3 regions of the Lentzea sp. NPDC051213 genome follow, and region 2 is predicted to be linked to each of the others. Evidence: riboswitches for the same ligand, from Rfam matches in the RefSeq annotation. Region 2 holds a riboswitch; each other region holds the start of a gene.
The links. Region 2 has a riboswitch for glycine ahead of gcvT (glycine cleavage system aminomethyltransferase GcvT). Riboswitches for the same ligand answer to the same signal wherever they lie in the genome.

Region 1 (4,274 bases), on a different contig from region 2:
TGACGAGGTCCAGATCGGCAAGTTCCGTCTCGTCTTCCTGACGGGTCCTGGCTCCGCGGGAGCCTGACACGTGACGGCCGGGCGGCCACAACGTGGGGTATTGAGCATCGGGGCGGTGCTCGCGCAGCTCCGCCCCGAGTTCCCCGAGGTCACCATCTCCAAGATCCGCTTCCTGGAAGCGGAGGGGCTGGTCCGCCCGGCACGCACCGCCTCCGGCTACCGCCAGTTCAGCGTGGCGGACGTCGAGAGGCTGCGGTTCGTGCTGTCCGCACAACGCGACAGGTACCTGCCGCTCAAGGTGATCCGCGAGCAGCTCGATGCTGTCGTCGCCGACTCCACTTCGGTGTCGCGGGTCGATCTGCTGACCCAGACCGGAATCGGCGCAGAGCAGCTGTCCCAGCTGGAACGCGACGGTCTGCTGCGTCCCGGCCCCGGTGGCCGGTTCACCACCGAGGACATCACCGCGCTCCGCACGATCCGGACGATGATCGGACTCGGCGTCGAGCGCGAGCACCTGCGCGCGGTTCGCGCGGCAGCGGATCACGAGGTGGTCGTGCTGAAATCTTTCTCAGATCCCGAGACGGTCCGGGAATTGGCTGACCTGTTCACCTCGTTGCACACGTTGTTGGTGAGGGCGGGTTTGCGCCAGTCCGGTTGAGTCTGGTTGATCACGATCTGCCCGCAACGATTGAGCACACGGCCCGCTTGGCGGGTAGCGTCGAACACGTACGCCGGGGGATGCTCGGGTGTGATCCGGGTACTCCCCGAACGGGATAGAGGGAGGCGAGGCCCGATGAGCGAGATGCGCGTCGTCGGCGTGCGGGTGGAGCTGCCCCAGAACCAGCCGATCCTTCTGCTTCGCGAAACCGAGGGTGAGCGGTACCTGCCGATCTGGATCGGGTCCGTCGAGGCCACGGCCATCGCGCTCGAACAACAGGGTGTTCGCCCGGCCCGCCCGCTGACTCACGACCTGCTCAAGGACGTCATCGGGGCATTGGGCCGCAACCTCGAACAGGTGCGGATCACCGACCTGCAGGAGGGCACGTTCTTCGCCGAGCTCGTCTTCGACGGCGACGTGCGGGTGTCCGCGCGGCCCTCGGACTCGGTGGCGCTCGCGTTGCGCGTCGGCGTGCCGATCCACGCGGAGGAGTCCGTGCTGGCCGAGGCGGGTCTCATCATCCCGGACGAGCAGGAGGACGAGGTGGAGAAGTTCCGCGAGTTCCTCGACTCGGTCTCGCCCGAAGACTTCAGGGGCGCCGACACCTGATTTGCAGCGTGTCGCTGTCTGTCTCGTTTGGAACCGTTGTAGCCCGGTGGCTTGTCCCTCGATCGGACTACACATCGTGCGTTTTGGCCGCTAAACAATCACTAAACGTCACTTGAACGTCCTGGTTCGGGTGACGGTGTGACTCTCCACCACAGGTTGAGGGTCGACGCTATCCGCGCGTCGCGTTGACCTGCCCCCACACCGGTCTTACCGTCGAACTCGAGTGGACGTCGCCGGTCCGCGCGAGCTGATCCGGCGGCTTGACGGCCTCGACTTTCGTGGCCGTTCCGAGGGGAGGCAGGCGTGGTCGAGGAAGCGCCCTTGCGGGCCGAATCCGGGCTGCAGGGTGAACTGTTCCCGGACTCCTCGCTGCCGGACGAGCTCGTCGGCTACCGGGGGCCCGCGGCGTGCCAGATCGCGGGCATCACGTACCGGCAGCTCGACTACTGGGCCAGGACCGGACTCGTCGCGCCGACGATAAGGACCGCACACGGGTCGGGCAGCCAGCGGCTGTACTCGTTCAAGGACATCCTGGTTCTGAAGGTCGTCAAGCGACTGCTGGACACCGGCGTCTCGCTGCAGAACATCCGGGTCGCGGTCGACCACCTGCGCCGCCGCGGCGTTCAGGACCTCGCGAAGATCACCCTGTTCTCCGACGGCACGACCGTCTACGAGTGCACCTCGCCGGAAGAGGTCGTCGACCTGCTTCAAGGCGGTCAGGGCGTGTTCGGCATCGCGGTCAGCGGTGCGATGCGGGAGATCAGCGGCACCATCCACGAGTTCCCGGCCGAACGTGCGGACGGCGTCGAGATCGCCCCTATGACCGAGGACGAGCTGACCCGCCGGCGCCGGGAGCGCGCCACCGGCTGAGACCTTGGTCGCGTCCCTGAGGACTGATCAGGGCACCTGCGGGTATTCTTCGCGGGTAGTCGCTGAACTCAGGCGGGAGAGACCGGGTTTCGAACCCGGCGCCGAAGGAGCAAGTTCCTCCCCGGGAACCTCTCAGGCATCCAGGACCGCCCGAGCGAGACGCCTCTGGAAAGTGGACCTCTTGGTCCCGCCGACGGTGAAAGCCTTACCTCCGGGTTCGGTGAACCTCTCAGGCGCCCTTCGGGGTACGGACAGAGCGGGGAGGGCACCAGGACACGTGTGCCCTCAGGCCCCCGGAGGCGTTTGATGACGCAGGACCGCATCCCTCTCGCCGCTCTCGAGCACGGCACCCCGTTCGCCGACCGCCACGTCGGTCCGCGCCCCGCCGAACTCGCGCGCATTCTCGACGTGATCGGCGTCGGGTCGCTGGAGGAGCTGGCGCAGCGCGCGGTGCCTTCGTCCATTCACGAGCGTTCGCTGGTGCTGGACCTGCCGGCGCCGGCCACCGAGACCGAGGCGCTGGCCGAGCTGCGTGAACTGGCTTCGCAGAACCGGCCGATGACGCAGATGATCGGCCTCGGCTACTACGACACCGTGACGCCGGGCGTGATCCTGCGCAACGTGCTGGAGTCGCCCGCCTGGTACACCGCGTACACGCCGTACCAGCCGGAGATCTCGCAGGGCCGCCTCGAGGCGCTGCTGAACTTCCAGACCATGGTCGGCGACCTGACCGGCCTGCCGGTCGCGAACGCGTCCATGCTGGACGAGTCGACCGCCGCCGCCGAGGCGATGACGCTGGTGCGCCGCGGCGGTCGCTCCAAGTCGAACAAGTTCGTCATCGACGCTGACACGCTGCCGCAGACGCTGGCCGTGATCGAGACCCGCGCCGAGCCGCTGGGCATCGAGATCGTCGTCGCGGACCTGTCGCAGGGCATCGAGGGCCTCGGCCTGGGCGGCGACTTCTTCGGCGTTCTCCTGTCCTACCCCGGTGCCTCCGGTGTCGTGCGCGACCAGGCCGCGTTGATCGAGGAGATCCACGCCGCCGGTGCGCAGGCCGTCGTCGTCGCCGACCTGCTCGCGCTGACGCTGCTGCGCGCGCCGGGCGAGATCGGTGCGGACGTCGCCATCGGCACCACGCAGCGCTTCGGCGTGCCGATCGGCTTCGGCGGCCCGCACGCCGGTTACATGGCCGTCCGGTCCGGTTTGGAGCGTCAGCTGCCCGGCCGCCTGGTCGGTGTCTCCGTCGACGCCGACGGTTCCCTGGCCTACCGCCTGGCTCTGCAGACGCGTGAGCAGCACATCCGCCGCGAGAAGGCCACGTCGAACATCTGCACCGCGCAGGTGCTGCTGGCCGTGATCGCGTCCATGTACGCCGTCTACCACGGTCCGGACGGCCTGCGGTCGATCGCGACCCGCGTGCACCGCCTGGCCACCGTGCTCGCCACGGGCCTGTGCGAGGCCGGTCTCGACGTCGTGCACGGCGAGTTCTTCGACACCGTCCAGGTGCGTGTTGAAGGCCAGGCCGCTGCGGTCGTCGCGAAGGCGCGCGAGGCCGGCATCAACCTGCGCCAGGTCGACGCCGACGTCGTCGCAATCGCTTGCGACGAGAAGACCACGCGCGCGCACCTCGTCGCGGTGTGGGAAGCCTTCGGTGTCACCAAGGCCGATGTGGACGCCATCGACGCCGACACTGCCGACGGCATCCCGGCCGACCTGCGCCGCACGTCCGACTACCTGACCCACCCGGTCTTCCACTCGCACCGCTCGGAGACCGCGCTGCTGCGCTACCTGCGTGCGTTGTCGGACAAGGACGTCGCGCTCGACCGCAGCATGATCCCGCTCGGTTCCTGCACGATGAAGCTGAACGCGACCGCGGAGATGGAATCCATCACCTGGCCGGAGTTCTCGACGCTGCACCCGTTCGCGCCTGTCGAGGACGCTGCCGGTCTGCTTCGCATCGTCTCGGATCTCGAGGCCTGGCTCGCCGAGGTCACCGGCTACGACGCGGTCTCCTTGCAGCCCAACGCCGGTTCGCAGGGTGAGTTCGCCGGTCTGCTGGCGATCCGCGCCTACCACCGCGCGAACGGCAACGCCGCCCGCGACGTCTGCCTGATCCCGTCCTCCGCGCACGGCACCA
Region 2 (4,274 bases):
GCGCGCGCCTTCCAGCGTGCGGCGCTGGCGGTCGGCGAACTCCGGCGAGGCGGCGTGCTTGAACGCGACGGCCTTGGCGGCGATCACGTGCTCCAGCGGACCGCCCTGCTGGCCGGGGAACACCGCGGAATTGATCTTCTTGGCGATGTCCGCGTCGTTCGACAGGATCACGCCACCGCGCGGGCCACCGAGGGTCTTGTGCGTGGTGGTCGTGGTGACGTGCGCGTGCGGCACGGGCGACGGGTGCAGGCCGGCGGCCACGAGGCCCGCGAAGTGCGCCATGTCGACCATCAGGTAGGCCTCGACCGAGTCCGCGATGCGGCGGAACTCGGCGAAGTCCAGCTGGCGCGGGTACGCGGACCAGCCGGCGACGATCAGCTTCGGGCGGTGCTCCTGCGCCAGGCGCTCGACCTCGGCCATGTCGACGCGGCCGTCCGAGTCGGCGACGTGGTACGGCACGACGTTGTAGAGCTTGCCGGAGAAGTTGATGCGCATGCCGTGCGTCAGGTGACCGCCGTGCGCGAGGTCCAGGCCCAGGATCGTGTCGCCGGGCTGCAGCAGCGCGAACATCGCCGCTGCGTTGGCCTGCGCGCCCGAGTGCGGCTGGACGTTCGCGAAGCCCGCGCCGAACAGGTCCTTGATGCGCTGGATGGCCAGGCGCTCGACGACGTCGACGTGCTCGCAGCCGCCGTAGTAGCGGCGGCCGGGGTAGCCCTCGGCGTACTTGTTGGTCAGCACCGAACCCTGCGCCTGCAGGACCGAGACCGGCGTGAAGTTCTCCGAGGCGATCATCTCGAGCGTGCCCTGCTGGCGCGCCAGCTCGGCCGCGACGGCCTCGGCGACCTCGGGGTCGTACTCCGCGAGGGAAGCGTTGAACTGGTCGGACATCTGGAAGAACTCCCTACTTGGCGCGCTTGTAGAACGGAAGTGCGACGACCTCGACCGGCTGCTTCTTGCCGCGGACGTCCACCAGCAGTTGGGTGCCGGGCTCGGCACTCGCCTTCGTCACATAGGCCATGGCGACCGAGTAGCCGAGAGTCGGGGACAGCGCGCCCGACGTCACCTCGCCCACCACCTCGTCGCCGTTCAGGACCGCGTAGCCGTGGCGCGGGGCGCGGCGCTCGGGGGTCTTCAGTCCGACCAGGACCGAGTCCACACCGGACTCCGCGACCTTCGCCAGTGCGTCCCGGCCCACGAAGTCGCCGGGCTTGTCGAGCTTCACGACACGGCCGAGGTTCGCGTTGTACGGCGTCAGCGACGTCGTGAGCTCGTTGCCGTACAAGGGCATTCCGGCTTCGAGACGCAACGTGTCGCGGCAGCCGAGGCCGCACGGCTTGAGCTCGTGCGCCTCACCGGCCTCCAGCAATGCGGCCCACACAGCGGGGGCGTCGGCGGGCGCGACGAACAGCTCGAAGCCCTCCTCGCCGGTGTAACCGGTGCGCGCGAGCAGCGCGCCGACACCGGCCACCGTGGACGGGTAGGAGGCGTAGTACTTGACCGTCGAGAGGTCCGTGTCGGTCAGGCCCGCGAGGATCTCGACCGACTTCGGGCCCTGGATCGCGATCAACGCGTAGTCGGTCGACGAATCCGTGACGACGGTGTCGAAACCGGCGGCGCGCTCGACGAGAGCCTCGTGCACCACGGCGGCGTTGGAGGCGTTCGCGACGACCATGAACTCCTCGTCGCCGAGGCGGTAGACGATCAGGTCGTCGAGCACGCCGCCGTCCGCCTGCGTGATCATCGTGTAGCGGGCCTTGCCGACGGCCAGCGCCGAGATGTGGCCGACCAGCGCGAAGTCGAGGGCCTCGCCGGCCTGGGCTCCGGTCAGGACGATCTCACCCATGTGCGTGAGGTCGAACAGGCCCGCGGTGGTGCGCACCGCGTGGTGCTCGGCGAGCTCGCTGGAGTAGCGCAGCGGCATCCGCCAGCCCGCGAAGTCGGTGAACATCGCGCCGAGCTGCTCGTGCTCGGCGTTCAGAGGCGTGAGGCGGGACATCAGAACGCTCCTCCAGGGTGCGCCGAAGAGCCGGACCAGGCCGGCTGAGGCAACAGAAGAATGACACGGTCCATCGGAGACTCCTCACTAGAGCGAGCCTCCCCCTCTGTCATGAGCCTGAGAGCTTCGCCACCGGAGTGGCTTGCACCGTGGGCGAGGCTGCTGATGAGCCTGCTTTCCAGAGTTGCCTTCGTCGCGCGGTACCTGTGCCTGAGAGATTCCGGGGAGGGATTGCTCCTTCGGCGCCCCGAGTGAAGGGGTCTCTTCCGCGCGACATCGACGGCCGTGTTCAGTTGTCAGCCCCAGACGCTAGCAGGCCAAACGTCACAGCGGCACGCCCTGCGCAGTCTTCTCGACCACCTTGCGCTCCGCCCAGAAGGACAGGAACGGGACCGTCCCGGCGAGCAGCACGAGTGCGGTGCCCTTGAGCGACCAGCGCAGCTTGAGCGCCAGGTCGACGGAAATCACCAGGTAGATGGCGTACAGGAAGCCGTGGACCGGACCGACGACCTTCATCATCTGACCCATGTCCGCGGCGTACTTGAGCACCATGGCCACGCACAAGAGCAGCAGGAAGACACCGACCACGTAAGCCATGACCCTGAACCGGGTCAACGCACCCTTCATCTGCCCGCCTTCACCTCAACGACCGTCCCGCGCGTTGAGGTCCGCGAGCATGCGGTTGTAGGCCGCGAGCTCCGCGTCTTCAGGATCGTCGAAATGCTCAACAGGCGCGGGTTTGACGGCAACAACCGTAGCCACCGGCTCCGGAGCAGGCGCAACCGGATCCTCGTCACTTCGCTGACGGGCCAGCCGGCGGAAACGCCACACCATGAAGGCCGGGAAGAGGCCGAAGAGCGGCCACTGGAGCACGTAACCGAGATTCTGGAACGTGCCGCTGGCGGACTCGAAGCGCTGCCACTGCCAGTACGCGAGCCCGCAACAGGCGATCAGTGCGACCAGGCAAGCAAACCCGATCAACACTCGCTGGGGAGTAAGGAGGCCGCGCACGACCTCCAGACTACTTGGGTAGGGCTCCCGCCTCCGAGAGCCTGCCCCGCGAAACATCTGGGTCCCGATTCACTTGGGTAGGGCTCCCGCCTCCGAGAGCCTGCCCCTCAAATCACCTGGGTCCCGAATCACCTGGGTAGTGCCTCCGCGTTGGAAGGCCGACCCGGTTGGGGGTCCGGGGGCTTGCCCCCGGCTGGGGTGTGGGGGCTCGGCCCCCGCTAAGCACCGAGAAACGAACTCCCGCGAGCGCGTTCCGCGAGCACACCTCGCCCACCGTTCGTTTTACGCCACACCGTCCCGGCGCTGCCTCTGCAGACGTGCGACACACCAGGCCGCGGCAGAGCCACGACGAAGGTGCTGAAGAACCGTCATCGGTCCCAGGCGCCTCCCGAGATCGGCAGGGGACAGGCCCGCAGCGCGGTAGTCGAGCGCGCGCTGGTCCAACGGGCTGATGCCCGCGTCCCACCACTGCTCGGCCTCGCTGACGTCACCGACCAGCTGCCAGTAGCTCGCCGCGGCAGCGAGCAAAGCCTCGGGTGCCTCCGGCGCCCGCTTGCGCATCGCGGCCACGTAGGCCGGATCCGCCGAGTCGACCTTGACCAAGCCACGCGACGACCCGCCCCTGCCTCCCCGCTGCACGGGGATGCCTGGCGCCGAGGGGGGAGCCTCAGCGAGCCACGCGTTCTTGATCCGGTTCACCTCCTGCATCTCTGCATCATCAGACCGTTCAGCCGCCCACTGCTGCAACAGCTCGTGGACCCCGGAGTCCTCGACCATCCATGCCTCCTCGTCGGTCGGGGATCGGCCATTGCAGCGGAAGGTATTCGGTAGGTCTGACAATCGCCAGACCCTGAATCCCCAGAACACCCGTTACCAGTGCGTGATTGGCCTCTTTCCACCCATCCGGTCCAACGCGGATGACCGAGGATCACCCAGAGTCACTGCCCGATGGGGGTCCCCACGGCGAAGAGGCTCCTGATGAACGTGATGATCGACTCCGCGCCCTGACGCAGCCAGCCGAGGACCTGCTGCACGGCAGACGCAGACTGCTCGGGCTGGGTGATCAGGAGGAACAGCACCAGCGCGACGCCCGCCAGCACTAGCACCTTCTTGAGGTTCACAGGTACCTCTCCGTCCATGTCGTTCACAGGTGAGGCGGCGGACCGCCCGTGTCACCCGTCATGGTCCCTCATTCACCCTTGCGATGAACAACGACCACGCCCAACTGGTCCTAAGATCCACCAACCACGCACGCCTGCACCGCGGC
Region 3 (4,274 bases), on a different contig from region 2:
TGGCCGTTCTGATGACCCCGAGATAGCGCTAACTTTCGGTTAGCGCTATCTCGGGGTATTCTCGGCCGGTGGAGTACAACGTGTTCGCGAAGGCGTGTCCGTCACGCCCGACGCTGGAGCACGTCACCGGCAGGTGGGGCAGCCTGACGATGGGCGTGCTCGTGGACGGTCCGCTGCGGTTCAACGAGCTGCGCCGCCGGGTCGACGGGGTCAGCGAGAAGATGCTGTCCCAGACGTTGCACGCGCTGGAGCGCGACGGCCTCGTGCACCGCGACGCGCAGCCGACGAACCCGCCGCGCGTCGACTACAGCCTCACGCCGCTCGGGCAGGAGACGGCCGAGCGGGTGCTCGCGCTGATCCAGCTCCTGGAGGCGCGGATGCCGGACGTGCTGGCGGCCCAGCAGGCGTACGACGCCCGCTGACCTGCCACTTCGCGCCGGACGAGCACTCGCTCGCTTGGCGGCGGCTCGCGCCCGCCGAGCCGATCCGGGAGTGGTTGCTCACCCCCGCACTGCGCGTGCGGCTGTCCGAAATGGACAACGAGCACGCGCAGTACGCGGCGATGCACATCGACGCGCTGGTGGAGATCAGCACTCGATGACGTTCACGGCGAGCCCGCCTCGAGCTGTCTCCTTGTACTTCACCGACATGTCCTTACCGGTGTCCCGCATGGTCTTGATGACCTTGTCCAGCGACACGAAGTGCGAACCGTCACCGCGCAAAGCCATGCGCACCGCGGTGATCGCCTTGATCGACGCGACGGCGTTGCGTTCGATGCACGGGATCTGCACCAGGCCGCCGATCGGGTCGCAGGTGAGGCCGAGGTTGTGCTCCATGGCGATCTCGGCGGCGTTCTCGACCTGTTCGGGGGTGCCGCCGAGCACCTCGGCGAGACCGCCGGCGGCCATCGAGCAGGCCGAGCCGACCTCGCCCTGGCAGCCGACCTCGGCGCCGGAGATGGAGGCGTTCTCCTTGAACAGCACGCCGATCGCGGCCGCGGTGAGCAGGAACTTGATCACGCCGTCATCCGAAGCGCCCGGCACGAACTTCGTGTAGTAGTGCAGAACCGCCGGGACGATGCCGGCCGCGCCGTTGGTCGGCGCGGTGACGACACGGCCGCCCGCCGCGTTCTCCTCGTTGACCGCCAACGCGAAGAGCGTCACCCAGTCCATGACGCGCAGCGGGTCGGTGACGAAGTGCTCTCGCTCCAGCGTCTTGCGCATTTCGGCGGCACGGCGGCGGACCTTGAGGCCGCCGGGCAGGATGCCGTGCTCGTTGCAGCCGCGTTCGACGCACTCCTGCATCACGTGCCAGATGTGCAGAAGTCCTTGGCGGATCTCGTCTTCGCTTCGCCACGACTGCTCGTTGGCCATCATGATCTCGCTGATGGACAGGCCCGTCTCGCGGCACCGCGCGAGCAGCTGGTCGCCGGTGAGGAACGGGTGCGGCAGCGGGGTGGTGTCCGGCTTGATCCGGTCGGTGCCCGACGCGTTCTCGTCGACGACGAAGCCGCCGCCGATCGAGTAGTAGACGGCGTGCTCGACCGACTCCTCGCCCCGGTACGCCTCGAAGCTCATGCCGTTGGGGTGCAACGGAAGCGACTTGCGCCGGTGCATGACGAGGTCGCGGTCGTGCACGAAGTCGATCTCGTGCACGCCGCCGAGCCTCAGCCGGTTGCCGGTGACGATCTCCTCGACGCGCCCGGCCGCGACCGCCGGATCGACTTCTTCCGGGTGGTTGCCCTCGAGGCCGAGGAAGACGGCTTTCGGGCTGCCGTGGCCGTGCCCGGTCGCGCCGAGCGAGCCGAACAGCTCGACGTGCACGCGGTCCACTTCGGACACTCGTGCACCGAGCTTCTCGACGAACATCGCGGCCGCCCGCATCGGGCCGACCGTGTGGGAGCTGGACGGTCCGATGCCGACGGAGAAAAGGTCGAAAACGCTGATCGCCACTGATCAGTCCTTCGTGGTGGTGGGGCGGTCAGTCAGTCTTGGTGAGCTCGGCGTACTTCGCCGACGTCAGGAGGTTCTCGGCCGACTCGACGCGCACGCGGAAGAGCCAGCCGGCGCCGTACGGGTCGTTGTTGACGATCGCCGGGTCGTCGACGACGGCCTGGTTGACCTCGAGGACCTCGCCGCTGACCGGGGAGTAGAGGTCGCTGACCGACTTGGTGGACTCGAGCTCGCCGCAGACCGCGTTCGAGACGACCTTGGTGCCGACCTCGGGGAGTTGCACGAAGACGATGTCGCCGAGCGCGTCCGCCGCGAACTCGGTGATTCCGCAGGTGAGCGGGTCCTGGGTACCCGGCGTCCAGTCGACCCACTCGTGCTCGACGGTGTAGAGCAGGTTCTCGGGGAACTCCACGGCGACTCCTCTGGCATCTCTGGCATCACGGCTCGGTCAGGAAACTTGCGCCCCCTCCGCCGTGCAGAGTTGCCTACCCCGAGCGGTCTTGCTGCCTGAGAGTGTGCGGGAGCTTGCCCCTTCGGCGCCCCGACTCGTTCGTCGAGGTCTCTCCCACTCGGGTTCTGATGCCAGTGGCATCGCGGCGATCTTCAGTTCTCGGAACGCCCGAACGCTATGTGCGGCCACCGCCAAGTGTCAACGCGAAGTGGGTTGACATGAATGAGGGAGCGGTCTCAGATGAAGGGAGACATCGGAGGTCTTATGAGGACAGCGCTCCCTGCCGCTCTGCTCGCCTCACTTCTCGTCGCACCGCTCCCCACCGCGAGTGCAGCGGAAGCTCCCCAGCCCATCCCCGTACCGATCAGCTCCCACTTCAACAACGACGGCATCGACTCCGCCGCCGACCGGACCGGCAACTTCGACGGTTCCGGTTACGCCTTCCCTGCGGAAGGACTCCCATCCGGGCAGGTCACAGCCGATTCCGTACCGTACTTGTTCCCGGAACATTCACAGTCGCGGCCCAACAACGTGGTCGCTCTCGGTCAGCGGATCGACCTGCCGCGCGGCCGTTACTTGACCGCGCACTTCCTCGTCTCGTCCAGCTACGGCACGGCGGGAGGCACCGTGACGGTGCATTACGCCGACGGGACGACGACCACCGGCGGACTGACCGGACCCGACTGGTACACGGGCAGTGGTCCGATCTCCGCTCCGTTCCGCTATTCGCCGGACGGAACCGACCAGCACCCTGTGTCGATCGGCACTGGTCAGGTGTGGACGGATCCCGCGCGGGAGGCCGTCGGCATCACGCTGCCGACCACGAACCCGGCCGTCGAGGGCAAGTCATCGCTGCACGTGTTCGCGCTGTCGTTGCAGCCGGCGGGCAAGGGCGAGGTGCTCGCGGTCCGTTCCGCGCGCAGCACGGCCAAGCTGCCTCGCGTGGGTGGCCAGACGATCGAGGCGACCGTCGTGAACCTCGGTGACCAGTGGATCTCGAACGTGTCGGTGCGCGCCGAGGGGCTGGGCGTCGTCACGCTGCAGCCGGCCCTGGTGAAACGCCTCGCTCCCGGCGAGGACGCGCGGGTGCGGATCGGCGTCCACGCGTACCGGACCGGCACGTTCGACGGGAAGGTCATCGCTCAGACTGCCCGTGTGACCGCCTCGCAGAAGGCCCGGTTCGTCCTGGGCGTGGCGGACTACCAGGCGACCGACGCGTCACTGGCCGCGCACGAGTCGCCGTACTGGTTCGACGACGCCAAGTTCGGCATCTTCATCCACTGGGGCCTGTACTCGGTGCCCGCGTGGTCGCCGCCGGGCGAGCAGTACGCGGAGTGGTACTGGCAGTGGATGCAGAACCCCTCGAACGCCGTGCACCCGTACCACGCGGCGACGCACGGGAAGGACTTCGCGTACGACCAGTTCATCCCGCAGTTCACCGCCTCGAAGTTCAACCCGCGCGAGTGGGCCGAGCTGTTCCAGGCCGCCGGCGCGAAGTACTACGTGCTGACCTCGAAGCACCACGAGGGCTTCGCGCTGTGGGACTCGAAGGTGTCCGGACGGGACTCCGTCGATCTCGGGCCCCGTCGCGACCTGGTGAAGGAGCTGTTCGACGCGTCGCGGAAGTACACGCCGGCCATGAAGAACGGTCTCTACTTCTCGATGCCGGAGTGGTTCAACCCGGACAACCCGTGGAGCGGCAACGCGCCGCGCAACCCGTACACGGGCGCTCCCGAGCCCTACACCGGCTACCAGGCCGGGCGGGACTTCGTGCGCGACTACCAGGCGCCGCAGATGACCGAGCTGGTCGACGGCTACGACCCGGACGTCATCTGGTGCGACATCGGCGGTGCGAACGACAGCCGCCGCGT

Region 1: another riboswitch for glycine. It lies ahead of gcvP (aminomethyl-transferring glycine dehydrogenase); the one in region 2 lies ahead of gcvT (glycine cleavage system aminomethyltransferase GcvT).
Region 3: another riboswitch for glycine. It lies ahead of gcvH (glycine cleavage system protein GcvH); the one in region 2 lies ahead of gcvT (glycine cleavage system aminomethyltransferase GcvT).

The regions. Positions count from the first base shown of each region.
Region 1 is NZ_JBITEX010000007.1:170,554-174,827, forward strand. Features, by position in the region: gene garA (glycogen accumulation regulator GarA) at 1-67, shown strand, start outside; gene ACIA8G_RS29420 (MerR family transcriptional regulator) at 101-658, shown strand; gene ACIA8G_RS29425 (bifunctional nuclease family protein) at 794-1,267, shown strand; gene ACIA8G_RS29430 (MerR family transcriptional regulator) at 1,571-2,137, shown strand; glycine riboswitch at 2,201-2,296, shown strand; gene gcvP (aminomethyl-transferring glycine dehydrogenase) at 2,444-4,274, shown strand, end outside.
Region 2 is NZ_JBITEX010000011.1:319,381-323,654, reverse strand. Features, by position in the region: gene glyA (serine hydroxymethyltransferase) at 1-888, opposite strand, end outside; gene gcvT (glycine cleavage system aminomethyltransferase GcvT) at 902-1,996, opposite strand; glycine riboswitch at 2,093-2,184, opposite strand; glycine riboswitch at 2,185-2,275, opposite strand; gene ACIA8G_RS39840 (DUF3817 domain-containing protein) at 2,321-2,623, opposite strand; gene ACIA8G_RS39835 (hypothetical protein) at 2,639-3,007, opposite strand; gene ACIA8G_RS39830 (helix-turn-helix transcriptional regulator) at 3,290-3,784, opposite strand; gene ACIA8G_RS39825 (hypothetical protein) at 3,946-4,128, opposite strand.
Region 3 is NZ_JBITEX010000003.1:747,932-752,205, forward strand. Features, by position in the region: gene ACIA8G_RS16520 (TROVE domain-containing protein) at 1-12, shown strand, start outside; gene ACIA8G_RS16525 (winged helix-turn-helix transcriptional regulator) at 69-422, shown strand; gene ACIA8G_RS16530 (L-serine ammonia-lyase) at 588-1,952, opposite strand; gene gcvH (glycine cleavage system protein GcvH) at 1,981-2,364, opposite strand; glycine riboswitch at 2,438-2,530, opposite strand; gene ACIA8G_RS16540 (alpha-L-fucosidase) at 2,668-4,274, shown strand, end outside.